DNA from 3 places in the Lactobacillus sp. B4005 genome. Region 3 is predicted to be linked to each of the others. Evidence: riboswitches for the same ligand, from Rfam matches in the RefSeq annotation. Region 3 holds a riboswitch; each other region holds the start of a gene.
The links. A riboswitch is a leader RNA that binds a small molecule or an ion and turns the genes downstream of it on or off. The one in region 3 is predicted to bind thiamine pyrophosphate.

Region 1 (9,956 bases), on a different contig from region 3:
ACAAAGATAATACTGGTATTCCGATGAACATCAGACAGAATATCAATTATGACCACCCTGATGCTTTTGATATTCCCCTTTTAGAGGAGCAATTAAATCGGTTATTACAATACGAGCCAATTGAAATGCCCGTTTACGACTTCAAAGAACACACAAGAAGCAAAGAAACCATCCATATCGAGCCCGCCGATATTATTATTCTTGAGGGAATATTAGTTTTAGCAAGTGAAGAGATTCGTAATTTAATGGATATTAAAGTTTACGTTGATACGGATGATGATATTCGTTTTATCAGACGATTAGAGCGTGACATTAAGGAACGAGGCAGATCGATTGATTCGGTCATTGAACAATATTTAGATACAGTTAAGCCAATGTATCACCAATTTATTGAACCAACCAAACGCTATGCAGACATCATCATCCCTGAAGGCGGCGAAAATAATGTCGCCATCGACATGCTCACCACTAAGGTACACTCTGTTTTAAGCGAAAATATTAGATAAAAAACTGATAAACCAAATTAGCATCAAAAAACGCCAAATTCTAGCTTTAGAATTTGGCGTTTTCTTATTCATTTTAATCATTTGCTAGCCGTTTAATTACTTCAGCATAATCTGGATATTGTTTTAACAAATCTTGTTTGTGGGGCATTTCAAAATCATGATAGTCAAAGCCGGGAGAAACCATGCAGCTAACTAGACAGAAACTATCTGGTTCCGTGACTTCTGAGGCAAAGATGGTGTTTTTTGGAACCTTAAATTGCAAGACTTCTCCGTGATCAATTCTTTTACCTAATTTTATAGCATAATAATGACCATCTGGAGCAATGCAGTAGATTGTAATCGCCGTGCCGTCATGATAATACCATAGTTCATCATGGTTTAAGCGGTGAAAATGGGAACAGCTCTGATCATCAAGTAAGAAATAAATTGAAGTGTAGTAAAATCTATCTGCTTGGCTATCCTGAGCAAAGAACTGCTCATCACTAGTATATATTTGACGGAACCAGCCTCCTTCTTGGTGAGGCTCAAGGCTCAAACTTTTAATATAATCTTCTCGGTTCATAATTTTTGCTCTCTTCACGCTCAATCAGTCAACTTCATTAAGTTAAACCAAGTAATTCTTTTGCATTTGCTCTTTAAAATCTTGTGGCAGTTTCAAGCCGTCAGTAAAGTAGTGATCAAAATCACCGTAGTGCTTTTTAACGGTTGAAAAGTATCTTTCCAGGTATTGGCGTTCAACAGTTAACGCAATTGCTACATCGTTGAGGTTATTAGGATCCATCTTATCTTTTAAGTATTCTAATATTTCTTTGTTAGCTTTTTTACGAGCAGAAATTGTTTTTAAGTAGTCGGTAAAAATCTGCTCCTCACTAACATCCAAGCTCTTTAAAATCAAGGCTGCAGCTACCCCTGTTCGATCCTTACCAGCAAAGCAATGAAAGGCAACTGGAACTGGATCGGTCATTAACGTTAGCAAAAAGTCGTGATAGCCTTGCTTAGCAGATTCTGCCATTGCCAATTCTTCATAGGTTTTCAGCATATCTTGTTCAACACTGCTATTGGCCGAAACAATTTCATCAACACTAGCCTGATTTGTTGTGCCAACATCTTTTAGCACATCAATAATTTCATAGTCTAATTCTGACCAAAGATAGTCTGGGTATTCTTGTCTTTCCTCATCACCGCGAAAATCAACCAGTCGCTTTATTTTGTAGTAGTTCTGAACACGATCTTTTTGTTCTTCGGTTAAATCAAATAGTTGACCACAACGAAAAAGCAGCCCTTCTTTAACCTTTCTTCCATCTGAACTAACATAGCCACCTAATGAACGCCAATTTGTTATCTCTGTAGTCATAATTCTCCTTAAACTTATTATTTATTAAAACTTTTTGGTTTTCATAAAGGAATATTATAATTTTTATTGAATTCTACGTCCATGATTTTCGCAAACTAATTTGTGTTTCTTAGTCTTTTTTATAAAAAAAACGCAAAAAAACAACCTTTTTTAACTTATGCCTGCCCTCTTAATTGAACTCGGCGCATTCCAAACACATTCTTCAAATGACCAACATCAATCTTGCGTATGCTAATGCTTTGAAAAACTGTTTCGGTCTAGGTTTTGAAATACTGTAATATATACAAAAAAGTTGAACTAGCAAATTCAACTTTTTTTAGTCTATCAGAATAGTCTTTTCCAAACACTTTTGTAGTTCAAGCAAATTAACCTTTGCGTGTATATTTACAATTAGCTGTAAAGTTGCGCTTAAAAATACACGAATAAATCGTATTAAGTATGTATTCTATTGAAACATGTGATGAAAAATTGGAAAAGCTTAGGTCAATATTTTCCTTATTTGGAATTAAAAAAATTTGGCTTGCTAGTAGAGCTAAGGGACTATGACTATCGCTAGTGATTGCGATGATAGGAGTCTGATTGGTATAAAATCTTTTTGCACAATTAATTACTTTTGCAGTCTTTCCACTATAAGACACAATAATTGCAGCATCACTATTATTTGATAGATTAGTTAATCTGATTTGATCGTCCTCTAATTCTGTCATTTTAATAAAAAAGTTTATTAATAGTAACTTGGTTTTAAAATCGCTTAAGCGAAGATAATTATCACCAAATCCAATTGCAAAAACATTAGCAGCATTTATTAGCTGATCAACTGTTGAGTTTAACTTTTGAGGAGATAATAAATCATATGTTGCTTTTACAGTTTCAATAGAAAGCTGACTAATTTTTTTCGCAATAATATAATCTGAATCATTTTGCTTAAAAGGCATATTAACGTCAATATTTGTAATATTATTGATTTCTTTATCAATACTTTGAATAAGTTCAATTTTGAAATCCTTGAAGCCTTTATATTGGCACTTTTTACATAGTCTAATAATCGAAGAAGTTGAAGTATGAGTTTTTTTAGCCAAGCTATAAATTGACATATTAATCACTTTTTCTGGGTTAGCAATAATATACTTAATAATTTCCTCTTCATTAAAAGTAGTATTTTTAATATCTATTAAGTTTTCTAATGTTTTCATATTATGCACCTATTCCATTATTTCACCGTAACAAAGTTTCGGTTATAGTAGTGTCTTTACAAATAATTGTAAAACAAAATTTCAATTTTACAAAAACGCTTTCATAAGCATTAATAATATTATAAAGTAAATATGAACGTTCTAAAAAACTTATGTGGATATTCACATTTTTAACATGTAGTTTTAAATAGAAGGATTAATTGCTAATGAATGGAATTATTACAAACTTAAAAGAAACACCGGAACAATTAGTAAAATTAATTGATTGTAGTAAAGATTTATTCGAAGAAACTGTTTCTCATAATATTACGAAAATATTTATTACTGGCTCAGGAACAAGTTACCACTCTGGAGAACAGATGCAACAAAAGATGCGGGAAAAAAGTGGTATTCCTGTAGAAGCATACTATCCTTTTAAGTTAACAAAAGAAATTTTTGAAACTAATCCAGATAATGCCCATACCTTATTTATTGGCATATCGCAAGAAGGTGGAAGTTTAACCACTTTTAATGCGATGAATTTAGCAAAAAAATATGGGTGTCTGATTGCTACAATGTCTGGCGATTCCCAAGCTTACATCAATACAATTGCTGATGAAATATTGACAGTTGACATTGGTAAAGAAACTGTGGGTCCCAAAACCAAAGGATATTATGCAACCAAGTTAAACCTACTCTTGTTAGCCGAATATATTGGTTTACAGAATGGAACAATTACAAATAATCAGTTTGAAAATGATTTAAAAGATTTAAACGCTACTCTTAATCAATTTCCAATTGCTTTAAATAAAGCGATCAATTGGGTTAACAGTCACAAGAATGAATTTTCTGGAGCACATGATATTAGATTAAGTGGCCCAGCCGCTTTATATGGTGACGTATTAGAATCTACTTTAAAAATTTTAGAAACTTGTCGTCTGCCAATAACAGGATATGAATTTAATGAGTTTATTCATGGTATTTACAATGCGGTTAATAATCAGTCAACCTTATTTTTCATTGACGATGGTACTGAGCCTAAGATTAATCTTCTTGTTAAGATCTTGGGCGAATGGACCGAAAAAATTTATCTTGTTAGAGGTAATGGACCGAGTGAGGATAAAATTTTTAGCTATGGTTTAGACATTCTACCACAGTTTGAAACCTTCATTTATCCAATTGTTTTTCAAGTCATCGCCGCCTTGGTACCAGAAATCAGCGGTATTGATCCAAGTATTCCTAAAGATCCAGCTTTTCATCAAAAGATGGGCAGTCAGGGTGTGCTAAAAGATGTATAAAAAAATTGAAATTGTAATTGCTACACATAGTGAATTAGCTGCGGGATTCAAAAAAACAATCGAATTTATTGCGGGTAAACAGAAAAATATTGCTTATTTTTCTGCTTATACCACAAATTGTAAAAATTTTGACCAAATAATTGATACTTATTTGGCTCAGTTAAATGTTGATGGCATCATAATCCTTACAGATTTATTTGGTGGTAGCGTTAATAATCACATTATGAAAATTCTTGCAAATGATTGTCGCATTCATCTAATAACTGGGATAAATCTTCCTTTAGTTTTATCTTTAATTACAAATGTGAAAGGAAATAACATAGAGAATGAGATAAAAAAGGCTATTACCGAATCTAAAAATGGAATTATTTATTGTAATGAACTAAGTAAGAAAAAAGTGGTAAATAATTTGGATGAATTTTAATTATGAAAGGAAAAGATTATTATGATCAAATTGATCAGAGTAGATTATCGCTTGCTACATGGTCAAGTTGCTGTTTCATGGACATCAAACTTAAATATTGATGCGATTTTATTGGTTAGTGATACGTTAAAAAAAGATAAGATGCGAAAGCAAACAATTGCACTAGCGAAACCTAGCGGAGTAAAAGTAGTCGCTAAAACGACATCTGAAGCAATAGAACAATTAAGAAGTGGTGTTACAGATAAATACTCATTACTTATTGTATGCGAAACAGTTGCCATTGCAGAAAAAATAATCAATTGTACTAATTTCAAAGAACTAAATTTAGGCAATGTATCTTTTAGAAAGAACACAACAAAATTTAGTAACAGCGTCTACCTTAATGATCAAGAAGCTGCTCTTATTCAAGAAATGGTTAATCACGGAGTAAATGTTTTTGCACAAATGATTCCTGATGATACAAAGCATTCATTTAAATAAATAGGAGGCATTAACTTGATTTTAAAAACTTTTTTAATTTTTTTACTATCATTTTTAGGATATAGTGAATGGTTCTTAGGTACAAGTTATATTCAAAGGCCGATAATTCTTGGTCCATTGGTTGGTCTAGCCATGGGCGATTTGACTTCAGGGGTAATTATGGGTGCAACTTTAGAACTGGCGATGTTGGGATCAATTTCAGTTGGAGCATATAATCCACCAGATCCTGTTGCAGGCACAATTTTAGGTGTAGCACTGGCAATACAAAGTAATGCAAGCGTTGGAGCAGCTCTAACAATGGGGATTCCAATTGCAACCCTAATGTTAGCCTTAAACACAGCTTTAGGTCAACCTGTGATGCTTATTTTCATTCATAAGTGTGATCGAGATGCTGCCGAAGCTAACACCAGAAAGTTTACTATCGATATGCTAATTTCAGGTTGGATTCAAAGCTGGCCAGGACTGATTTTTATTCCTTTAGCATTTTACTTTGGTTCTGGTGCAGTAGAGAAAATGCTCAACTTTATCCCAGAGTTTGTCCAAACGGGTATGAACATTGCCGCTGGCATTTTACCAGCACTTGGATTTGCTATGCTATTAAAAATGATTATTAATAAAAAGAATTTTTTGTTCTTCTTTTTAGGCTTTTTTGTGATTGCATTTACCAAATTTACAGTAACTGAAGTGGCTATTTTTTCATTTATCATCGTTGCCTTCATGCTTCTTTATATCCCTGATAAAGAAGATACAGATAGAAAGCTTTTAAATAATTCAGGAAAGAATGGTGATGGATTTGATGAGTTTTAGACCTGAATACAAAAGAAAAGTTAAAAAAACTGATTTACAAAAGATTTTTTGGCGTAGCATACCATTAAACCATTCATGGAACTATGAGCGAATGGCAAATGTTGGCTTTGCTTGGGCATTGATGCCATTACTAAAAAAGCTTTATCCACAGAAAAAAGACTTTTCTAATGCTATGAAGAGACATCTGGAATTGTATAACGTTACACAATATATTTCGACGTTTCCTATGGGAATTGCTGCAGCAATGGAGGAAGAAAACTCCTTAAAATCAGATTTTGATGAAAGCTCGATTTCAAACGTTAAAACTGCTCTAATGGGACCGCTTAGTGGAATAGGAGATAGCTTTTTTTGGGGAACAATTAGAGTAATTGCTACAGGGGTAAGCATCCCACTAGCATTACAGGGAAATATATTAGGACCAATTCTTTTCTTTTTGATTTTTAATACAGTGCATTATCTTTTTAGATATTATGGTACTTTTTTAGGGTATGGCTTAGGCACCAATGTTATTTCGGAAGTTGAACAATCCGGACTAATGAGTAAACTTACCAAGTATGCTTCAATTGTGGGAATGATTGTAGTTGGTGCAATGACAATGGACATGGTAAAAGTAAATTTCGTTTTTAAAGTTGGTTCAACAAAAACGGGTGGATCTACAGTTCAATCATTACTTAACGGAATTTTCCCAGGTATTCCTGTACTGTTAGTATTCGGATTAACTTATTGGTTACTAAAGAAAAAACTGAATCCCTTATGGATTATGTTAATCATGCTATTACTAAGTATAGCTGGTGCATATTTCAAATTACTCGGCTAATATTTAGATAAATTACTAAGAGTCCAGGAAAGACTAGCTCTTTAAACAAAAAAGAAACAGACAAGACACTGAAAATTGTGAAGTGACCCCCCAAATTTAGGACAAATTTGGGGGTTATTTTATGGCTAAATTATCTAAGCAAGATAAAATTGAAATCTATCATCTTTGGCATGATTATCAAGTTGGTCCTAAGTTTGCAGCTAATATAAAGTGTCCTAATTTTAGGGTTCACTTCAAAAATAGTTTTGTCTGCTTTTTACTATTTTCTTCCCACCAAAGTTGATTACTCGGACTGCGCATGTGCCAATATTTCTTTAAATTCATGGTCATAAGCATTAATCTTAGATCATTTTTAACTTTTGTCTACCCTCTTAGGCACAACTATGCGCATGATTTTTATAAGCAAAAAAAGTTTTAGATCCATTTGGATTTGAATGCTCGCTTAGATGAAATACTGTAATATATACAAATAAAAACGTTGTATCTGTAAATTCAACGTTTTTATTGGTCTAAGTAAATAGCTTTTTCAAAGCTCAATAATTTAAGCAATTTTTGGTTTTAAGGCCTGATCAAATAAGTTAGTAATCAATTTTACCAAAACGCCGTCAAAGACAAGCGCAGAGAGTATACAAGTAATAAACATGATAACTTGCAGTTGGATGCTATACTTACTCCAGCCGTACAAAAAATACGTTGGAATAAAACTACCAAGGCCGGCAAAAAAGGCCCCTGTTAGTACACTTTGCCAAGAAAATGCTTGATACCGACTTTTTTGCGGAAAAAAGCCAATTTCATTAGTTGCTCCTTGAATCACACCAGACAAAATTGTTACTGCACCCCATTGGCCGCCAATAGCCATTTCGACAACTGCTGCCAATGTTTCACCAATTGTTCCTGAACCAACCGTTGGCACGAAATACATCGCTAAGGGAGCTGCCATTAGCCATAATCCAGAAAAAACAGTATCTGTTACCGGAGCAAAGCCAGTCGGAAGCAGTAATAACTTAATTAAATTGTAAGCCCAATTAAACCCGTAAGTATAGATTACTCCCATAATAATTCCAATTAAAGCAATCAGGATAATTGCTTTAACGTTCCATTTTGATGATCTTGTAAACATAAAAAATACTCCTAACTAACATTCTAAGTCAGTAGGAGTACTCTAATATACTTAATAACACTTCCCTAACGCAGGTATTGTCCTGTTCAGGTTCGGAGGGTATTTCTCAGCTAAATGTGGCACCCCTAGTGACTTTCTTATCTTTTTGCCTATTATAACACAATATCAAGAAGACATTTTAAATTATTCAATTAACTAGCAATTTAATCAAAACTGACTAAAACTAGCCAACTTTTCTTTAGTCAAATCACGGATAATTGCACAAGTTAAGTCAACTGAGGCCTTAAAGTCTTGATATGCGCTGAAGCAGTATGCCGAATGCTCGTAACGCACTGGAATTCCGATAACAATAGTTGGCGCACCATTTTCATAGTAAATTGCCGCACCATCTTGTCCGCCACCGGTCCGAACCGAACGAGTATATGGAATATTGTTTTTATCCGCTAATTCACATGCGTATTGTTGGAATTTTGGATTAGGCAAAAATGAGGTATCCATATCACGCAGCATTGGTCCACGCTTTAAGCCTGTTTGAGAAAGCCATTTTGGAGTAAATGTATCATCTGCTGGACATGATTCAAGCACAATCCCTAGGTCTGGCTTAATACTTCTAGCTGTTACGTACGCTCCTCGTAAGCCGACTTCTTCTTGACTCGAAAGTGCGGCTACAACGTTACAGTCAGTCTTTTCGCCGTTGAGATTATCCAAAACATCAGCCATTGCAGCTGCACCAAACCGGTCATCAAAATCCTTACCGAAGAAAAGACCGGTTTTTTCATTGTATTCGCACTTGACGTCAACAAAAATGGGACAACCAGTATCAATTTTATAATCATTAATTGTTTCTTCACGAGAACTAGAACCAACATCAACTGACATATTTTCTACTTCCGGTACATTGTCACGTTCTTCTTTAGTCATGAAGTGCGGTGGCTTAGTTGCTACTACGCCAGGAACATATTTACCGTCACGGTTTCTAATTTTTACCCGTAAAGCTGGAATATTATATTTAACCCAGCCGCCAAGCGGAACAAATTTAATCATTCCGTTTGGTCTAACTGCCTGAGTTATAAAACCAACAGCATCAGAATGGGCATCAAGCTGGATAATTGGCTGACCAGTTTGATTTTCTTTTTTAGCAGCATAAACGTTGAGCATACCATCAACTTTTATATCGGCAATATCTTTTACTGTGTCAGTGAATAATTTGATAAACTCTCCTTCAAAGCCGGAAGTTGAATTAGCATCCGAAAAAGCTTTGAGCATTTTTATTTCTTGTTCTTTTTCCATCGTTGTAATTGACCTTTCGCTTATTAAACTTTAAATTTCATTGTAGCAAAAAACAATTATTTAAGCTATTTCTGAAAAAATCCTACTGCTTTTGGCAAATTTGATAATTTTGTCCGTAATTTCGGTAAAAAATGGCTAAAAAAGTTCAAAACAAGCTCCTTTTTCCCGATAAAAATGATATAATCAATTTTATTAGGAATTTTGAGTTTTAAGTGAAAGGTAAATAAATGCCGAAAAACGACAATATTGATAATATTATTGATCATAAATTGTTTACCGAAGATGATATTCACCTGATGTGTGTCAAATTGGGTAAGCAATTAACTGAAGACTATGCTGGTAAAAAGCCATTAGTTATAGGTGCATTAAAGGGTGCAATTTTCTTTTTAACTGACCTGGTACGTGAAATGAACGTCAAAGAAGAAATTGATTTTATGGACGTTTCTAGTTACGGTGATGGTTTTGAATCTTCAGGCGAAGTGAAAATCATTTCCGATTTGGCTACAGATGTCAAAGATCGTGATGTTTTAATCGTTGAAGATATCATTGATACCGGATTAACCTTGAAATATATGAAGGATTTGCTCCAAAAACGCGGCGCTAAAAACGTTAAATGCTGCGTGTTACTGAATAAGGAAGCTAATCGAAAAGTTAATGTTAAGGTTGATTATTTTGGTTCAAAAGTCGG
Region 2 (9,956 bases), on a different contig from region 3:
CACATCCATCGTGGCAATCATTTAGACAATTTCATCATTGCTTGATAACTGGCGTGAAATTGCAAAGTCATATAGCTCATTGGTTAATAGGTAAACACAGGTAATTATATCATCATCAACGCATAGTGCCATTAAGACCAAAACAGATGCCATCCGTGTGCAATCTTTGCCCGTACTTCAGTGGTAAACGAGCGCATCTTCTTTTGGCAAAGTTAATAATTCGCGATAAATCCAGGTAAACATTTTTTGGCTATGTACATTTAGCAACGTCTGTTAATAAATTAGGCCAATAAAGTTGTTGTTTAGGTCAGGTATGTGATGCAGAAACCGAAACAGCCTGTGTCCTTTAGTACATTCTTCAGGATTTTCCGCATAAACCATAAACCGACAGGTCAATGTAATGAAAGTGCTGCTATGCCTTGTCTCGTGAAAAATTTTTTGGCACTGCAAGCGTAAATCACGATCTATCGTAACACGTAGACGTGATAACTCTTCTCGATCAGTTTCAGATAATGAACTAAGCGAATCGAATCGATAAATTTTATTCCACTTTACCTTTTTACCGTTCTTATTTTGATAGCCGGCGACATCCCGAAAGTTCAATGGGCCGTCTATTTTAATGATTCGATCATGTGCCATTTTTTACCCCTTCTTATCTTTAGCTTCTAATCATTTGCATTCACCGGGAACACAAACACCTGCGTGGCCTTAACAGCATGCTTCCAGCCCTGATATAAGTGTTCACGCTTAGCTTTTCTCATTTGGCTTTCAAAGGTTTTGCCAACGACAAAAATATCTTTCAGTTCATCAACGTTCTTCCAATAACCCTCAACTAAACTCGCCAAGAAAGCAGCTTTCATTGAAGTGGTTTCGAGTGTTTTTGCTGCTCAATCTTCGTGCCTAAAATATCAGCTTGAAACTGTAAGAAATAGTCATAGTTTGAAGCGCCACCATCAACTTACAGGTCCTGAATTTCAATTTCAGAGTCCCAATCTGCATTGTATCTGCAACATCCTGCGTTTGATACGCTAAGAACTGCAAGGTTGCCTTAATTTGTTCCGCGCGTGACGTAAAAAACAACTCCTTTAGCCTCAGAGTCCTAATGCGGTCCCCCGTGCCCCCTAAAACGGTAAACGCAGGAACAACAAATACTTCATTTTATGATTTCGAAACAAAGGCAGCCTTTTTAGAATCATCTAATGTTTTAATCATTTTCATTGAATCACGTAGCCACTGGATCGCACTTCCCGATACAAAAATCGAACCCTCTAAAGAGTAGTTAAACTTGCCATCAAGTCCATAAGCAATAGTGGTTAGCAAATTATTGCCAGACTCAGTTGGTTCTTCATCTGTATTCATTACGATAAATGAGCCCGTATCATAGGTGTTTTTAACCATGCCCTTTTTTAAGGCCAGTTGGCCAATCAGAGCTGCTTGCTGATCGTCAGTAATACCTGAAATTGGTACTTCGCCACAGAAAAACTTATTTACTTTGCCGTAGCCATAGACTTCTGAGTTAGATCTTACTTAGGACAGCATTTTTGAGGAATGTTGAGCAGTAGAAATGGACCGACTTAACCAGCTGATTGAACGTGAACCGAAAGCAATCCCGGGCTGGTCTAAGCAGAAGCAAAAATGGCTGCACTTAAAAGCTGCTTCATCGGATCCGGCACTGAACGGCTTGATCTTCCATACCGATCAAGGCTAACAATATCAACATTACAAGTTTCAGGCGTGGCTTAAAAATCATGGCTTTATCCAATCAATGTCACGCAAGGGCAATTCCCTTAACGATAGGTTAATGGAAGGCTTCATCGGCTTACTCAAACGAGAAATGTTTTATGGTTTTGAAAAGCAGTTTGAAAATCTCAATGAACTGGAAGACACAATCAGAGACTACATTGAGTATTACAATCAAAAAAGAATCAAAATCAAACTAAAAGGACTAACTCCGATTGAATATCGAAAGTTAGTCCTCAGTTAGCAGCTAATAAAGTGTCCTAATTTTAGGGTCACATCATTTTCGGTGTTTTGTCTGCTTTTTTTGCTTAAAGAGCTAGTTCCTTCCCAGACTCATAAATATTGGTATTTTTACTTAATCTTGTTCAAAGCATCTCTAACAGCTTCTTTTAACCCACGAGTCGTATTAGAAGCTCCCGAAATTGCGTCAACGTCGACCGTATTTTCTTTTACCATTCGATGTGGCAATTCATTAATAGCCTTTTGGCCATAGTCGTCCGATTCAGCTTGCTTTAGAACTTCAATATTCTTCAGATTTTTTTGCTTATCCGCCGTTACTCTGACCACAATTTCATCGCCCATACCTTTAGTTGACTTGCCAATATACTGGTCAGGGCCAGTCGAAAATTCTTCTTTTTTTAGGTCAGAAGTAATCTGGCGTGGCATAGCATGTTTCTTAGGCTTCTCGTTTTTTACTGGACCTACACATGCATCTTCAATATCATCTTTGGGATGGGCTGCATTTTGACCAGCAATCTTACCAAAAATCAGACAATCTCCTAAATCAGAACCGCCTTGATACAGGTTTGACATGTTGCTGCCAAGCTCACCAGCACCATATAAGTGTGGAATTGGCTTGTGATCTGGATCAAGTATTTCTGCACGGGCATTTCTTCTCGGACCTGCTTCTGACCAGCCAATAGTTTGGACAAGTGGGACAGCATAATATGGGCCGCTTTTTGAAAATGCACTCATCGTTTCAGGAGCACGGTGAAAGGCATAATCATGTTGCTTTTCTGCAAAGAAGTTGAATTCGTCAACTGTGTTTTGTAGTTTTCCAGCTTCAACGTCCATCTTTTCCGCAAGACTGGCAATCGATTCAGCTTTAATAACAGAATTAAGTGCTTTGTTGTCTGGGAAAGAATCAATTGCATTAATTTTGTCATACTGTTTTTGATCAAAGACAAAGTACGGATGAATCGGGTTAAGCGGTTTGTACCATGAACCGTGATTTTCAATGTACCCTTCTCGAGCAATTTGGTCTTCCTTAAAGTAACGTGTTCCATCATCACCAACAGTAAAAATACTACCAGTAAAGAAAATTGGGTTCCCCATGTAAAACGGCGCGCGCTTCATTTTCGGCTCATAGAAAGCAAAACTCTGCTGCATTCCACCAGCTGCATACATGGACATATGCCACATATCAGCACCAGCCTCATGAGCCAAGTCTATACCTTTACCCTTGTTGTAAAGTGAACCAAGTGGTACTAGTTTATTTGAACCAATATAGTCTTGAATCATCTGCGGATTATTTTCAATACCGCCTGTTGATAAAACAACGCCATTTTTAGCATAAACATTTAGTAAAACGTGGTCACGTTCAATCTGCGCACCGGTAACCTTCTTATCTGGGGTTTGCAAAAGATGAACAACTGGTGAAGAATACCAAACATCAATCATATCACTACGATCAAGTACATTTTGTCGCAAGATGTTCCACAGGGAAGCATTAAAGATGCCTTTTTCTATCGTAATCATGTCATAACTTTTGGCCCCTGGAAGGTCTGGGTGGTCTGCAATTACAGCATCATCGGTTAACCCAAGAATTGTCTTGTAGCTTACCGGCTTATCTATACCCAAGTATTTCTTAAAGTATTCTTTCATATGTGTTATGCCGTGGACGACAGTATTTTCAATTTCAGGGTCAATATTGAAATGCTGTGCTAAGTGCTCATAGTAATCACGGTAATCACTTTCACTACTGCTGTAACCAACCAGTTCTGCTGCATATCTAGTGTTACCACCTTCATGTCCTTCAGGAGCTGAATCAACAATTAAAACCTTAGCACCACAATCTGCCGCAAAACGTGCAGCCGTTGCACCGGCACCGCCAAAGCCCAAAACTATTACATCATAACTCGCATCATAATAAGTGTTTTTATTCACAATCATTATCTACTATCCTCCTATAAAACTTAATTTGCCGCAAAGTCGGCTGCGTTTTTACCAGCTATCCTGCCAAAAACAGTGCAAGTAGTAAGCATTGTTCCAGTTGACGGATAAGTATGAACAAAGATTTGACCAGTAGCAGATTCACCCGCTGCATAAATTCCCGGAATTTCGTGATTCATAGTATTCAGAACTTGTGCATTTGTGTTGATTTTTAAGCCGCCAAAACCAGCAACCGTAGTCGGATAACCTTCAACTACGTAATACGGGCCATCCTTAGCTACCGCAACGATATCATCACGACCAAATTCCACATCTTCTTTACCCACAAATGAGTTATACCGTTCAGCTGTTTTCAAAAGAGTTTGATAATCGCATCCAATTACCTCAGCTACTTCAGCTAAAGAGACACACTTTTTTGCTTCCACAACCTGACTAGCTGCTTCAAAGGAAGGATTGTTTTTATCAAAAATCCAGAAAAACTTATTTCCTTTTGATTTTAATGCATCATTGTACATTAAGGAATAGTGCTGGCCCTCTTTAGTGAATCTTCTACCTAAATTATTAACAGCAAGAGCTTTACCCAAAATGATTAGGGAATTTGCACCACCACCTACGGAAAGATAATTCGCGGTCATAATGCCCATTACACCATCTTTAAATTCAGTTGCGGCATGCAAATTCTTAGTCAAACCGATATAATCAGCATTGTTGTATGGTGTAGAAAGTGACCTTGTGCCCTTAGCACTCGGTGCATATTCATCACGAACCTTGCGAGCACCATCAAAACCACCAACTGCAATCACTACTGCTTTACATTTAATATCGTAATTGTCATATTTGCCCTTAGTTGTGACACCAGTAACTGCATTGCCAGAAGTTTTAATTTCTTCATGAGTTTGCTCATAAAGAACTGGAATATTTAATTCCTTCACTCGTTTAATTACCGGTCCCATAATTGCTACAGGACCGAGCTCAAAATTAATATGCGTTCTTGGCTTTTTAGATATACCTAACGGCATTGCAGTAAATTTCACGCCATATTTGTCTGCATAATAATCAACGGCCGCTCCTGAATTTTTAGCGATCACTTTAATTAGATCATGATTAACTTTTCCACCATCTTTTTTGGCAAAGTCTTCGTAAAAATGAATTAAATTCTCAGGGTCATTATCTTGATCCCTATTAAATTTGCTACCAGTTGCATACATAAATCCACCGGAAACCACTGAATTTCCACCTAAGCGGCCAGTTTTTTCAATTAAAACAACATCCGCACCATTTTCTTTGGCTGTAATTGCAGCATCTAAACCTGCAAGACCAGTACCAAAAACGATTACATCAGTCGCAATCTGATGGTCCTTTTGGACAATTTTTTCATGATTTGCAAATTCGGTACTTTTTGCTCCTGCTTCAATTAGTGCCTTTCTGACGGCGCTAGTTATTCCCTGAGAAGTAAATGTTGCTCCTGTAACTGCATCAACTTCAGTTGATTGGTTTTCAAGTATTTTTTGTGGAATTAAATTAAGTGCATTATCAGATAGAAGTGCCGTTTCCTGATGCTCAATTACCTCTATGTCAGTAATTTTTCCGCTACTTAAAGATACGGACACCTTAATATCTCCATTATGTCCTGGTGCTGTTTTTTGATATAAGCCATCTTTTACCATCGCTAATTCTCCTTAAGCAAATGCTTTATTTATATTGATTATCAAATACAATAATTGGTTTAATCGTACTGCCTTCCACAGAGGCTTTAATAGCTTGATTAATCTCCTCTGGTTTGTAAAATTTAACAATTTTGTCAATTGGAAACCTACCTGCATGGTACAAATCAATCATTTCAGGAATAAATTCTTGTGGAACCGAGTCGCCTTCAATAATGCCAGAAATACTCTTTGATGCCGCTAGAATGTCTATCATCGGACTAAGCTCTTTAATAGTTTTTGTTCCCATCGCAACAACTGCAAATTGTCCCTTTATCGTTAGCGCAGTCAAACCTTGTTTCATTACTTCAGGTTCACCAGTAGTGTCAATAACATAGTTCAAACCTTCGCTACCTACAATCTCATTAATTTTATCAATTATGTTTTCCTGAGTATTATTAATAGTTTCAGTAGCCCCAAAATCTCTAGAAATTTTTAGTCTCATATTGTTCTTGTCTATTGCGATTACATGTTTACAATTAGAAACAGCAGCACCCATAATTGCAGCTAAACCTACAGAACCGGTTCCTAAAACGGCTAAGTTAGAGTTGACTTCAGGTTTTATAGCATTAAGAACTGTACCGGCTCCTGTCATATAGCCACATCCTAAAGGACCAGCTAAGCGTAAATCCAAGTCATTCGGTACCTTGACCAAATTGTTTACATTGGCAACAATATGGTCCCCAAAAGAAGATTGACCAAAAAATACACCTATATCTTGCCCGTCCTGCTTATGCAGACGATAGGTACCATCCAGCATTGGTCCACCACTAGTATTTAATTTGTTAAAGTTAACACATGATCCTGGCAGGCCATTTCTACAGAATCGACAATTTCCATCATATGCAAAGCCAACTACAACGTGATCGCCTTTTTTGAAATCAGTTACATTTCTTCCAACCTTTTCAATAATTCCGGCTCCTTCATGGCCCAAAATAACTGGCATTTGAATTGGAAACCCACCATTTTGAAATTCAATATCACTATGACATATGCCTGATGCAACAGTCTTTATTAAAACCTCATTACTTTTAGGGTCATCTAGGACAACCTCTTCCAAGTTCAAATCAGAATCTGATCTATTTAAAACGGCTGCTTTGATTTTCATGGTAATAACCTCTTCATTCTAAAATACTAAGCTTCGCTATTTTACTATGTTACTTATATCACATAACCGCTTACATTTTAATATAATTTACAAAAATTTAAACAAGTAATTTTGATTATAAAATTCAATTAAAGATTGCTTTTCAATCGAATTTTATGAAAGTGCAAGTAATTTTTTAGAAAAAGTAGAATATATAATTTTAATATTTGAGATATATTTCTCGTTAGGAAAAAGGGTAAAATTTAAGCAAAAAATGTTGATTTAAGCACAAACCACGGTTTAATTGTTTAATTTAGCAATCCCTAAATAGCAGTGTTAAAAATATTAAGATAGGTGTTAAACATGATTTACTCATTATTCTAGGCTGCAAACTTGGGTATTCATCACAGTTACAAATATTGAACAAAAATTATGCTACGAGTTTAGAGGCATTAAATAATTTTATTAGCTTAATTTTATTTGTTTCGCCATTTGCACTAATATCAACCTGGTAAGAGAAACTAACCGTCAAAACAAAAAGTCGAAATCAACTAATTTTAAAGAAAAAATAAGCAAAAGATCTTTGACACATTATTTATCAAAACAAAGCTTGCATTTGTAGAGTTTAAAAATAATATGTTAAGCAAAATTGTTTTATAAAAGTATTGACTGTTTATATAGACTTTTTACTAAATAATTAGTTCCGAAATCTGAAAATTACTTTTTTAATTAAAACAATTCTTTAGGTCAGAAAAGCTATTGCCACTGCTCCTGCTCATACGCCATTTGCCAAAACCGGCATTCATAATAGCTGCTGCGCACAAAGGCTTTCTGCATCTGCCCACGCTCTCGTTCTGAAGCTTGAGCAGCTAAGTCATTGGTCAACTTTAACATGCGACTGACATTGACGTCATACCAGTCGCTATCATAGGTCTCGATCCATTTCTGGTAAAGTGCAACCGGTGAACCCGTTTGCGCCAATGCTTGACCAATTTCCTGGTAAAGCCAGTAGCAAGGCAAAATGGCACAGACACAAGGAGCAAGGCCATCTTTTTCAAGCGTTTTAAACAGATGATTGACATAGGCATACGCCGTTGGTGCTGCGTCAGTTTCTTTAATCTCATTGGATGTGACTTTTAATTCCGCTAAAAAATGCTGTTGCATCGTTATTTCACATTCTTGCAAATCTTGGGCACCTGCCAGCAAGAATCGTTGCACTTCTTGACTAGTAGTTTTCTTTGCCATTAGCCGGTGAATTTTGCTAAATTCAGCTAAATAGTACCTGTCTTGCAATAAGTAAAACCGAAAAGTAGCCAATGGCAATTGGCCACTTTGCAGCTCTTTAACAAAGGGCTGCTCCATGCTTTTTTTCCACAGATCCTTTGCCGCATAACGCAATTGTGCTGTAAATTCAGTCATTATTATCTCCCTCGCCCAATTAATAGTTGCGTGTTTCTTAGTAGTTAGTTTACCTTAGTCGAGTCACTGCAGCAATTCGGTTAAATTAGTTATTGTCTTGCCCAGCAAAAGTCGCTATAATTGAAACCGATAACACGAGGGGTGCCTTTTTGAAGGCTGAGATGGCGGATAGCCAGACCCTTTGAACCTGTAAGCTAATTCTTGCGTAGGAACGTGTCAAAAATCCACTTATGCTTTGACACAAATATGTCAAAGCTTTTTTATTGACCTAAAATCGGCGCAGGAGATTTTTAAAGGAGAGATTATGAAACTAGATCTGTTAGCTAAATTACGTGAAACTAATCCAATTGTTCTTAATGCCGCCAATTTTGTGACCGTTCAAGATGTCGCTAACGGCTTAAATGCGCTGGGTGCCTCGCCCATCATGAGTAAGGAAATTGCTGAGGTCGAAGAAATGTTTCAGATGGCATCAAGCATTGCCATTAACCTCGGGACTTTGACTAAATTGCAAATTATGCAAATGAAAGAAATGGGGCTACTTGCCGCGCAAGCTCAAAAACCGGTTGTCCTTGATCCCGTTGCCGTTGGCGCAGTCAATTACCGCCTGCAAACCGCACAAAAATTGCTAGAAGCTTTCCCAGCTACAATCATTCGTGGCAACGCTGGTGAAATTGCCGCTTTAGGTGGTTTTGCCTGGAATGCCAAAGGTATTGATGCGGGTTCAGGCAGTGGCGATCTTGACGAAATTACGCGTAAAACTGCGCAAAAATTGCATTGTACAATTATTGCCAGTGGCGTAACAGACACGATTAGCGATGGTCAAAATATCGCTCATGTTTACAATGGTACCCCGCTATTTCAGGCACACGTTGGTTCAGGTGACATGCTCTCAAGCATTGTTGCCGCCTTTGCGGCCGTCTGCGATAATTCTTTTGAAGCTGCGCAAACAGCTTGCCTAGTTTTTGCAGCTACTGGAGAATTGCTCGTTAATGATCATCCTGAAGTAGGTCCTGGCACATTTAGCATGTATTTGATGGATTATTTAGCTAAAGTCAAAGAAACCGAGATTACAGCTATTGCTAAATTTGATTAAGGAGGTTAGCAATAATGACAGAAGAACTAAATTCATTTCCCCAAGTTTTGACCATTGCTGGGACTGATTCCGGTGGTGGAGCCGGAATTATGGCGGATCTAAAAACTTTTCAGATGCAACATGTTTTTGGGACAGCGGTGGTTGTAGCTGTGACTGCCCAAAATACGCTCGGAGTCCAAGACTCGTTTTTATTACCACTTGAAATGGTCGATGCCCAATTTGCGTCATTAGCCTCAGACTTTAAGATTAAGGCTTGTAAAACGGGGATGTTGGGAGATGCAGCGCACGTCCATCAAGTAGCTCTTAATCTGCAAAAATATGACTTTGGTCCGGTAACCATCGACCCAGTTATGGTGGCTAAAGGCGGAGCGCCTCTTCTTAGCCAAGATGCTATTGCCACCGTTAAAAATGAGCTATTGCCGCTAGCTAACCTCATTACGCCTAACTTGCCTGAAGCAGAAGCTCTTACCGGAATTAAGGCTACTAGTGAACAAGAATATCCCCAATTAGCACGAAGCTTGCAAAAAATGGGTGTAAAAAACGTGCTTATTAAAGGCGGACATTCTAACGCCGAAATTGTGCGCGATTACGCTTTATTAGCAGATGGCACCGACTTTTGGGTTAGCAGTCCACGGACGCACACTAACAGGACTCACGGCACTGGTGATACTCTTGCAGCCGCCATTACTGCTCAATTAGCTCTGGGCCATACTCTCAGTGAAGCAATTAAAATCGGCAAACA
Region 3 (9,956 bases):
ACCCCGTTTTATGGCACATTGTTCAAGATATGGCGCTAGTCGGCAAAGTACCAATGCCACGCGTTTTTATTATCAATGATCCTAGTCCTAATGCTTTTGCAACCGGACGGGATCCAAACCATTCTGCGGTTGCTGTCACCCAGGGCTTACTTGACATGATGAATCGCGAGGAACTTGAGGGCGTTTTAGGTCACGAAATCTCACATATTAGAAATTATGATATCTTGGTTTCCACTATTGCAGCCGTACTGGTTGGTGTCATTTCATATTTATCAGGTATTGCCAGTCGCTATATTTGGTGGATTGATGATGATCGCGACAGTGATAACGATAATGGCAATACTATTGTCGTTATTTTCAAAATCGTGGCGATCATTTTTGTACTTATTTTAGGACCTATTTGTGCCAGTCTTGCTCAGATGGCTTTATCACGCAACCGTGAATATTTAGCAGATGCTTCTTCAGTTGAGTTGACCCGTAATCCTCACGGTTTGATTTCTGCTTTGACAAAAATTGACGGTTCTGACCCCATGAAAGCTGCTGATCCAAGTAGTGCTGGCATGTATATCGAAGATCCGCTACGTAAGCGGCATGGTCTTACCCACTTATTCGACAGTCACCCGCCTACAAGTGACCGAATTAAACGTTTAGAAAAAATGTAACTTAAAAAGGAGCGCTCTGCAAAATAGTCCGCTCCTTTTTTAATAAAAATATTGCTCTTACTTTAAATTGATATTGGCCTGTCTAAACAGTTCCGCACGCATTTGTACCGGCGTTTCATGGTAATATTCATTAAATTTTTTGTAAAAGAACGATTTACCGTTATAACCGACCCGCGCGATGATTTCTTTAACCGAAATGTCAGGTCGAGCAAGCAAATTGCGTGCCTCCTGCATGCGGCGTTCATCAACATGTTCAACAAAGCTCTTACCAGTTTTTTGCTTAACTAAACTGGAAAAGTAATTTGGGTTGAGTCCAAAGTGTTCTGCTGTTTCATTTAAAGTAATATCAGTATAATTTGCATCAATGTAACGCTCTAACGCCGTTTGCGCAAACTTATGTTGATTAACTGGCGCTGTTTCCAAGTCTTGATTTCTAATTGCCGTAATCACGAGTATCCGCAATTCTGCGGCAATAATACTGCGCGTAAAAAGATTGTGGTTTAAATATTCATCAATAACTTTTTTCATTAACTGACTCGGTCGCGACATTTGTGAGCAGCGCAAACTTAATAGTCTCTTAGTCTTGAGAATCTGAACAAGCTGTTCGGCTACTTTTTGTTCACGTGAATTGAGCGTTGCTTTTTCTCCCCAAAAATCCGCGCAATTAACCTTTGAACTAAATTCTAATTTGACCAAAAGATCATTTTTCCCTTGTTTTTCGACCTCATAGCCACATTTTTCTTGCAAAAACAGCAAATTACCCGCTTTTAAAGTTAAGTTTTGTCCGTTAATTTTAGTTTTTGCCATGCCTTCAGCTTCGTACAAAATTGTGGGATTGCTGGTTTGGTACCGGTGAATACCCGTATTATGATTTTCAAGGTAAACCCTAAACAGGTTAAAGGCCTTGTTTCCGGGCTTTAGCCGGACTTCATTCGTATCCGCATTAGTTGAATCCAATACACTTGCCAAATATTGTTCTAGCTTAACTGCTGCCATGATGTCACCTTCTAATTAGTAATTTATTTTCATAATTTTATTATATAGCAAAAAGCGCCGCTATTTATATGTTTTTAACATCTGTGATAGAAGTTGAGCCTTAAGTGCTATTAAGGGAGCCTAATTTGCCGCAACTAGACAAGAAAATTGCTTTTATGTATAATTGACCTGAAATATTGGGGTGCCATCTTGGCTGAGAATATACCCACTGAACCTGCTATGGATAATGCCAGCGAAGGGAAAAGTATTGAATTTTAACGTCGCCTGGCTTTTATGCCATGGCGACTTTTTTAGATTGGTTAAAAAATTGCTGAAAACTAAAAACCTTACTTTTTCATATGATGAAAAAAAGCCTATTTTGCAAGATGTTAATCTTAATATCCCGACGGACAAATTTTCCTTATTAATCGGGCCAACAGGTTGCGGTAAATCGACGCTATTAAAAATTTTAGCTGGCCTTTATCCTAAATATGCTGGTAAAGTTAGTGGAACTGTCGATCTTAATGGGCTTAAGAGTGCAATGATGTTTCAAAATGCTGGCGAACAATTCACAATGGCAACACCGCGTGAGGAGATCATTTTTGCACTTGAAAACCTGGAAATTGACCGTGAGCACTACTCAAAACGATTGCAAAAAGCAACTTCTTTTGCCCAGATCGACCAGCTGCTTGATCAAAAAATCAATACTATGTCTGGCGGTGAGCAACAACGAGTAGCCCTTGCTGTTTTAATTGCAATGGATGTCGATCTTTTTCTGCTTGATGAGCCTTTTGCCAGTTGCGACCCTGTTGCCCGCCAATTTTTAATTAAAAAGTTGGCTCATCTTCGTGATTTAGGAAAAACAATTATTCTAAGCGACCATGTTCTAGCCGATTATGAGGGTATTTGTGACTGTTTGTTTAAATTTACCGGTCACCAGGTTACTGCCTTAAGCACTGCCGAAAAAAAGCAGCTTCTTCGACAAAATGACCACCACGAGCTTTATTCTTTTGCCCTACCAACTAATGAAACAAGCTGCTTTGAACTTACTAATACCTTAATTAAGCAGAACCGGTTACTGTTAAAACAGGAGCACCTAAAGATTGTGGCAGGCAAAGCCACTTTAATTACTGGCCCTAATGGTGTGGGGAAAACATCGCTTTTCAATGCGCTAACCAAGATGCTCACATACACTGGTAGTTTGACTTACCGCCAAAAAGAAATTCGCAACTTGCGCATGCGAAAATATTTGCGTCAAGTCGGGCAGATATTTCAAAGTGCAAGTGATCAATTTATTAACGTTTCCGTTGAAGATGAACTTAACCTAAGTAAAAAAATGCGCACCAGCAACTTTTATTCCGATCAAAAAATTGCGAAAGAGGTGAAAGACCTTGATCTTGACCAGACACTAGACCAAGTCGTCTACTCACTTTCGGGCGGTCAACAAAAGAAATTACAAATTTTATTAATGCTAATTGCTGATCAAGACGTTTTATTAATTGATGAGCCCTTAAGCGGTTTAGATCACCAATCGGCACAAAAAGTAATGGGTCTGTTGCGCGAAAGCCAGGAAAAAAGGGGGCAGACACTTCTGATTATCAGCCATGAACTAACTAATTTGGCAGATTGGTGCGATTACCACCTTTTATTTGACCAGCAACAATTAACATACGTAGACAAGTGAGGCTTGTTATGAATCCCAGTTTTAAATTCATTGTCGCTTTAATTATTTCGGTTGAAATATCTTTTAAAACCAGCCTAATTACCAATGTGCTGATTATCGGCTTTTGCACGTGCTATTTGCTTTACTGCCACATGAAAGTTAAAAATCTCCTGTTAACTTTTACCGTACCATTAATTGCGGCCTTTACCGTGTTTGCCACACTCTACTGGTTTGCACCTCAGCCTAATTTAACCAACGCTTTAAGTCTTTCTAGCAGAATCTACGTTTACACGCTAACAATCTGCTGTGTCGCCCAAAAAACTAGTGCCGAAGAATTGGCACGTTCATTTGAACAGAATTTTCATTTACCTAGCAAATTCGCATACGGGGTCCTAGCAGCACTCAACATTATTCCACGCATGCAAACTGCCGTTAAACAAATTCGCACAGCGGCAATGATGCGTGGCGTTTATCTTAGTTTTTGGTCTCCCGGTCTCTATTTTAAGGCTATCCTAGTCGCGCTTAACTCGGCCGAAAACTTGGCACAGGGAATGGAATCGCACGGCTTTCGCGAAGATGCCAAGCGCTCGGTCATCGTGGCTGTTCCCGTCAAACGCAGCGATTGGTTATGGGCCGCCGGTCTTTTATTAGCCACTAACGTTGCCTTATTTACATTAAAATAATAAAAGAGCGGCAGTGATGTTTTAACCACCACTGCTGCTCTTTTTAGCTAGAGTTTATTGTGCCAAAGTATAACCTTCGACTTTTGCCTTAATTCCTTTATCAGCGCTAAAGAAGATTTGCGGTTGATTCTCGGTATAATAACGCTCTGAAAAGACCAATTCACCATCATTTAAGAAGAACTCAATCGAACTCGTATCAATGAAGATATGCAGTTTTAAGCTTGCGCTAGGCTGGAGATTACCATAGCGTTTATCATCCCCATCAGGTTTATCAGCGCGGATAACCGTTACTTGCCCAGTTTTTTTATTCCAAGTTAATGAAACCAAATCTTGCTGTTTGCTCTCAAGCGTAAAACTAATTTCATTACCCGACCAAGATGACGTATTGGCTTCAAAAAGCAGTTCACAATGTTGCGGATCCGGCGTCGTGACCTCAAGGGATGTTACCACTCCCTCTTCAGCCATAATTTTTTCAGTTCGCAAACTCATTAATTCAGTAATCGGCTTCATATACAAATGACCAGAAGCATAACTTAATTCCCGCGGAACTGTCAGCGCACCCGACCAGCCGTCGGCTTGTTCCGGGAAGTAGGCATTCCACATATCCATCCAGCCAATTAAAATCCGCCGATGATCTGGGGCAAGCATTGTTTGGACTGCATAAAAATCATGTCCATGGTCTAATTCTGTAAACGCCCCGTGAGTAAATATGTTCTGCTGATAATCCATTTTGCCACTAAAATAGCCTGTTTGAAACTCGTTTAAAAAGCGTAAACCATCGGATTCGATGCCTTGCGGCGAACACAATAAAATGTCGTGGTCTCCTAGTGTAAATAAATCGGGGCACTCCCACATAAAGCCCTCTTGCGCACTAGTTTGTGCGTTAGCAATTGGTCCCAAATATTCCCAGTCAAATAAATTTTCAGAGCGGTAAGTTAACGCCCGTCCTAAGCCATTTGCCGCCTGACTGCCTAAAATCATGTAATAATACTTGCCTTGACGCCATACCTTCGGATCACGGAAATGCTGCGTATTATCAGCTGGAGCAGCAGCAATGATTGGATTATGAGCATCTTTTTTAAAGTTAATGCCATCATCGCTATATGCAATATTTTGCGTTTCAGTAAACTGCGTATGATCATTCAGGTCATGATATTGGTGCCCTGTATAAATCAAATACAGCCGACCATCTTTCTCAATCGCACTACCTGAAAAACAAACATTTTGCTCGTCATCTGGTGCTAGGGCGATCGGTAACTCTTCCCAGTGCACTAAATCGCGACTGCGATAATGTCCCCAATGCATCGGCCCTTTTTGTGCGGAATAGGGATAATACTGGTAAAAAAGGTGGTAATAGCCTTTAAAAAACGAAAAGCCATTCGGGTCGTTCATCCATCCCCCCGGCGTAGAAACATGATACTTGAGGCGATAGCGCTCATTGGTAACTTTAACAGCTTCAGCCATTGCAAATTCCTTTCTAATCTAGCGGAATATCTTAATCACTGTCATTAAAACAGACTTTTTCATGTGATACAAACAATACAAAAGAGGCGCAGAAAAACTGTCCTCTTTTTGCTTAAGAATTATTTGTTTAATTCAATCATCAAGTTCCCGTGGCTTACCTCGGTTGCCGTATTTTTCCAAAATTTTGATCAATTGCTAGTACAAGCAATTTCTTTTTCCGGATTATTAAGACGATTGCACAATAAAACTTTATACCCCTGATTTGACAGTAAGTATTCAATGTCCTGAATCAATTCCGCATGAAACGGGATGCACATTTGACGGAAAATTAGGTCAACCGTATGTATTCTTTTCTTATCTACGGCTCTTGCTAAGTTATTAGGATAATATTCCAGCTTTTTCATTGCTGCCTGCACCTTATCCCGCGTTTCTTGGCTAATATATCTCCGATTATTTAAGACCTGGGATACTGTTGCAGTAGAAACATTAGCCTCCTGAGCGACTTCACGAATTCCGACTCTTTTCATACTAAAACCTATCTTAATTTAAATTTTGACTTCTTTTTTCGGCAAATTATCGAGCCTGAAAAATTAGCTTTTTGGCCCCAATTTGTCTTATTTATGGTATGGACTGCCACTAATAATCATAAAGCAGCGGTAAATTTGTTCAATTAGAACCACTCGCATTAGTTGATGAGGCATTGTTAGCTTTCCAAAGCTTAATAATTCATCCGCACGCTTATTCACAGCCTGGCTTGTACCAAGACTGCCACCAATGACAAAAGTTACGTCAGAGTGGCCGTAAGTAGCCAAATCCTTTAATTCCTGTGCAAATGCTTCACTAGTTCTTTCTTTGCCCTTAATTGCAGTGACATAAACATATTCCTTGTCCTTTATTTTATTAAGAATACGCTGACCTTCAAGTTCTTTAACCTTTTCTTGTTCAGCAGCACTAAGTTTTTCTGGTGCTTTTTCATCAGGTACTTGCACTAACTCAACTTTAGCAAAACGACTGAGCCGCTTTTGATACTCGGCAATCGCGTCTTTAAAATATTTTTCTTTTAACTTACCTACACAGACGATTTTGATATTCATGTTTTCTATTTTATCCCCTAATTCTCATTGTTTCCACCTTGTTTTTCCACAGTTGTGCACAAGCAAAAACTACATTTTGTGGTCATTTTTGTAAACAGACGGCTAATTTGTGTTTGTAAAAAATATTTTTAAAAAACCCACTGAAATTACCCACATGTACACTTTTCACAGTTAACATTCACAAACTTTACCCGTAAAACACTGATTTGACGCATTGAACAATTGTTTGAATTATCAACTTTTTACTAATATTTACACACAAGTCACAGGTTTTCCACAGTGAAACGAAAACACTTTACCCCATTTTATGCACAATCCACAAAGTTTTCCACAGTTATCAACAAGGAAAAAGCAAGTCTTTTTTTCTTGACAGAAATAAAAGACGAACTATTTAATGTTTCTCATTATTTTTATTAGTAAAAAGGCCATACTTGTAGCTAAAATCGCCAAGTATAGCCTTTTTTATCTTCAATTAATGAATATTATCAAGATTAATTTGCTTCAAGTTTTGCATGTAAATTAATTTCTTTTCCACCGCGGTTAACCGTTAAAGTCACCGTATCACCGATTTTATGATTATACAAAATGGTGTGTAACGATGCAACATCAGTAATAACCTTATTGTCAACTTTTATTATTACATCGCCAACTTTAACTCCTGCATTAGCTGCCGCACTATTTTTATTCACACCCGCAATGTAAATGCCACTCTTCAGGTTGGACTTAATATTGAGGTGTTTACGGTAGCTTGAAGGAATTCCTTGCAGTGCAATTACTTTGATTCCAAGCTGCGGCCGAACAATTTTACCCTTCTTTACCAGTTGGTTAACAATGTTTACAACCTCATTAGATGGAATAGCAAAGCCCATTCCTTCAACGGAAGTCCCATCACTTGATTGCGATAGTTTCATCGAGTTGATTCCAATGACCTGACCAGCAGAGTTAACCAGTGCCCCACCGGAATTACCCGGATTAATTGCGGCATCAGTCTGAATAACTGTTTGCTGGTTGGCTGATGAAGAGGTAATACTACGCGCTGGTGCCGAAATAATCCCCTGGGTGACTGTGGATGCATATTCGCTTCCTAATGGTGAGCCAACCGCAATAACAGTTTGCCCGGCTTGTAAGCTCTTGGAATCGCCAAATTCAGCCGTTTGCGTTACGTATTGCCCATCAATTGCTAAAACAGCTAAGTCAGTCGTAGCATCGGTTCCGACAATTCTAGCGTTCACAGTTTTACCGTTCGACAACATAACCTGAACTTTATCACTGCCAGAAACAACGTGATTATTAGTAACAATGTAGCCCTTGTTATTTGACTTCATATAGATAACACCTGAGCCTTCGCTGTATGTTTGCAGCCGGCCCTTGCCTCTAGCATTATCATCTTTGTCATCACCGAAAATATCAAAGATCGAATTGCTGCTACTGCTTGATTGCCGTTTCAAATTGATAACGGAAACAACAGCACCCTTCACGTCATTATATGCCGGCGTCATTACACCACTAGTTTTTGCACTATTTTTCGACGTTTTTGCACTATTAGAACTAATAGTCGTCTGTGCATTATTATTCAGATTTGCATTGTTAATTTGATCCAGGGCAACATAGGAAGCGCCGCCCCCAATTAAACCTGCGACAACACCAACAATGGCAGTTTTAACCAGACCATTTTGCTTGCGTCCAGAATTTCGATTGTCCATTTGTAATCTCCTTTACATATCTTTGTTTAGTATACTGAAAAAAATGTGCTTATTTTTTTAAATTTGTTCTAAATTAGTCGGCTCGTCTGGACCCGTTAACATAATTTTAACATCACTTGGTAAATTAGCATCGCCATTGACTAGGATTTGCTTAGCGGCATCGTAGGCCAACTTAGCTGTATTATTGTGCTGACTGCGATGTGCTAAAAAAATATGTTTTGTTTTATTAGAAACCACATCAAGTAGTGCTTGCCCCGCATCTTCATTGGATAAGTGGCCGACATCAGACAAAATTCGCTGTTTTAAAGACCATGAATACGGACCATTACGGAGCATCATATCATCATAATTAAATTCCATCATATAAGCATCGGCATCTTCAATTACCGCTTTGACTTTTTGCGATACATAACCTGTATCCGTCAAAAAGGCCATCCTTTTGCCAGCACTAGAAAAGACGTAATACTGCGGTTCGGCAGCATCATGGCTAGTGGCAAAAGCAGTCACGTCAAGATCACCAAAAGTCTTCGTTTGTCCGGGTTCAATAATATTCATTTGCTGGACGGGAATCTGACCAATTTTGTGCGACTCACTTAAATATTCCCATGTTCCACTGTTGGCAAATGCCGCAATTTTCGGATAGCGGCGCATTAATACCCCAAGTCCTTTACTATGATCAGAATGATCGTGGCTTAAAAAGGCCATATCAATGTCGTTAATATCAACTCCTACTTCTCCTAATAACGTTTTGATTTTCTTACCAGATAAGCCAGCATCCATCAAGATTTTATGCTGGCCAGTTTCAATCAAACTGGTATTACCAGTCGATCCACTAGCTAAAACAGAAACCCGCACACCAATTTTCCCTTTCTAATTTTTCTGGACATTATACGAGCTACTTTGCAAAATTTGCGCTGTAAAAGCATTAACCCGTTTAACCGTAATATTTTTGGTTGCTTTGCTTTCGACTAAAATCAACCAGGTAGGAAGCATTATGGTGCTGCCACGTACTTCAGTCAATTTAGAATAGCCCAATTTTACTTGAATTACCCGCGAGTTATTACTGATTTCACGGTCAGTATACATGGCCTTCACGGCATGCCATGGGCTAATAATTAGTTGCGATTCACGCACAGAACTAATCGGTCCCATGTAAGAAAGCGTGTAATTAGTAATCTGATTATTATGCACATTAATTGTCAATTGTGCATCACCATCATAAATTTGACCATAAGACGTCTTTTGCACATAGCAGTATGTATCATCCCCCGACATACTTTGGTCGTACACAAACTTTTTCCCATAAGGAACATTTTCCGGGTCATTTTTAAAATCTTCTAGCTGCTGCAAGATTTTTTTCCGATTACCATTGAGTAGTATTACAGCCTTAGGCGTACCCGTTAAAGAATTGTCCGCTTTTGAATAATGGGTTGTCACTTGCGTTAAGCCATCAGTTTTGCGGGAAAGATAGTCCCGATTTTTTGCTGCTAAATAATAGCCTGACTGCTGCTTATGTGACAAATGCAGGGGAAGGTCAATTCCATCTGCCCGCATTTCCGCTCTAATACTGGTAGAAGTCGTTCCTGCAGTCGAACTTAGACTAATCGGTGAGCGCCAGATTTCGATTCCCAGGTAAAGGTCAATTAATAGGAAAACAACGAAAAATAGCCATTCAATTCTTTTTCTATCCATAATTACTTACCTTCTCCCTG

Region 1: linked by a shared signal. The riboswitch ahead of J3U73_RS00200 (ECF transporter S component) and the one ahead of J3U73_RS06925 (ATP-binding cassette domain-containing protein) in region 3 are both predicted to bind thiamine pyrophosphate.
Region 2: linked by a shared signal. The riboswitch ahead of thiM (hydroxyethylthiazole kinase) and the one ahead of J3U73_RS06925 (ATP-binding cassette domain-containing protein) in region 3 are both predicted to bind thiamine pyrophosphate.

Annotation. Positions count from the first base shown of each region.
Region 1 is NZ_JAFNOZ010000001.1:14,882-24,837, reverse strand. Features, by position in the region: gene udk (uridine kinase) at 1-506, shown strand, start outside; gene J3U73_RS00245 (cupin domain-containing protein) at 580-1,068, opposite strand; gene J3U73_RS00240 (tyrosine-protein phosphatase) at 1,111-1,860, opposite strand; gene J3U73_RS00235 (MurR/RpiR family transcriptional regulator) at 2,226-3,053, opposite strand; gene J3U73_RS00230 (SIS domain-containing protein) at 3,260-4,330, shown strand; gene J3U73_RS00225 (PTS sugar transporter subunit IIA) at 4,323-4,754, shown strand; gene J3U73_RS00220 (PTS sugar transporter subunit IIB) at 4,776-5,234, shown strand; gene J3U73_RS00215 (PTS mannose/fructose/sorbose/N-acetylgalactosamine transporter subunit IIC) at 5,250-6,041, shown strand; gene J3U73_RS00210 (PTS system mannose/fructose/sorbose family transporter subunit IID) at 6,031-6,858, shown strand; gene J3U73_RS00205 (hypothetical protein) at 6,980-7,141, shown strand; gene J3U73_RS00200 (ECF transporter S component) at 7,400-7,978, opposite strand; TPP riboswitch at 8,024-8,115, opposite strand; gene J3U73_RS00195 (M42 family metallopeptidase) at 8,186-9,268, opposite strand; gene hpt (hypoxanthine phosphoribosyltransferase) at 9,496-9,956, shown strand, end outside.
Region 2 is NZ_JAFNOZ010000003.1:69,599-79,554, reverse strand. Features, by position in the region: gene J3U73_RS07650 (hypothetical protein) at 22-153, opposite strand; gene J3U73_RS07645 (tyrosine-protein phosphatase) at 274-639, opposite strand; partial or broken gene J3U73_RS07640 (FGGY-family carbohydrate kinase) at 666-1,559, opposite strand; gene J3U73_RS07635 (hypothetical protein) at 1,565-1,708, shown strand; partial or broken gene J3U73_RS07630 (IS3 family transposase) at 1,682-1,984, shown strand; gene J3U73_RS07625 (FAD-binding protein) at 2,092-3,912, opposite strand; gene J3U73_RS07620 (FAD-binding protein) at 3,936-5,579, opposite strand; gene J3U73_RS07615 (NAD(P)-dependent alcohol dehydrogenase) at 5,605-6,723, opposite strand; gene tenA (thiaminase II) at 7,459-8,121, opposite strand; TPP riboswitch at 8,249-8,350, shown strand; gene thiM (hydroxyethylthiazole kinase) at 8,426-9,214, shown strand; gene thiD (bifunctional hydroxymethylpyrimidine kinase/phosphomethylpyrimidine kinase) at 9,229-9,956, shown strand, end outside.
Region 3 is NZ_JAFNOZ010000002.1:518,423-528,378, forward strand. Features, by position in the region: gene htpX (zinc metalloprotease HtpX) at 1-662, shown strand, start outside; gene J3U73_RS06920 (AraC family transcriptional regulator) at 720-1,658, opposite strand; TPP riboswitch at 1,826-1,916, shown strand; gene J3U73_RS06925 (ATP-binding cassette domain-containing protein) at 1,966-3,321, shown strand; gene J3U73_RS06930 (energy-coupling factor transporter transmembrane component T family protein) at 3,330-3,983, shown strand; gene J3U73_RS06935 (glycoside hydrolase family 32 protein) at 4,038-5,447, opposite strand; gene J3U73_RS06940 (LacI family DNA-binding transcriptional regulator) at 5,636-5,974, opposite strand; gene rlmH (23S rRNA (pseudouridine(1915)-N(3))-methyltransferase RlmH) at 6,062-6,541, opposite strand; gene J3U73_RS06950 (S1C family serine protease) at 7,033-8,244, opposite strand; gene J3U73_RS06955 (MBL fold metallo-hydrolase) at 8,302-9,099, opposite strand; gene J3U73_RS06960 (two-component system regulatory protein YycI) at 9,115-9,936, opposite strand; gene J3U73_RS06965 (YycH family regulatory protein) at 9,939-9,956, opposite strand, start outside.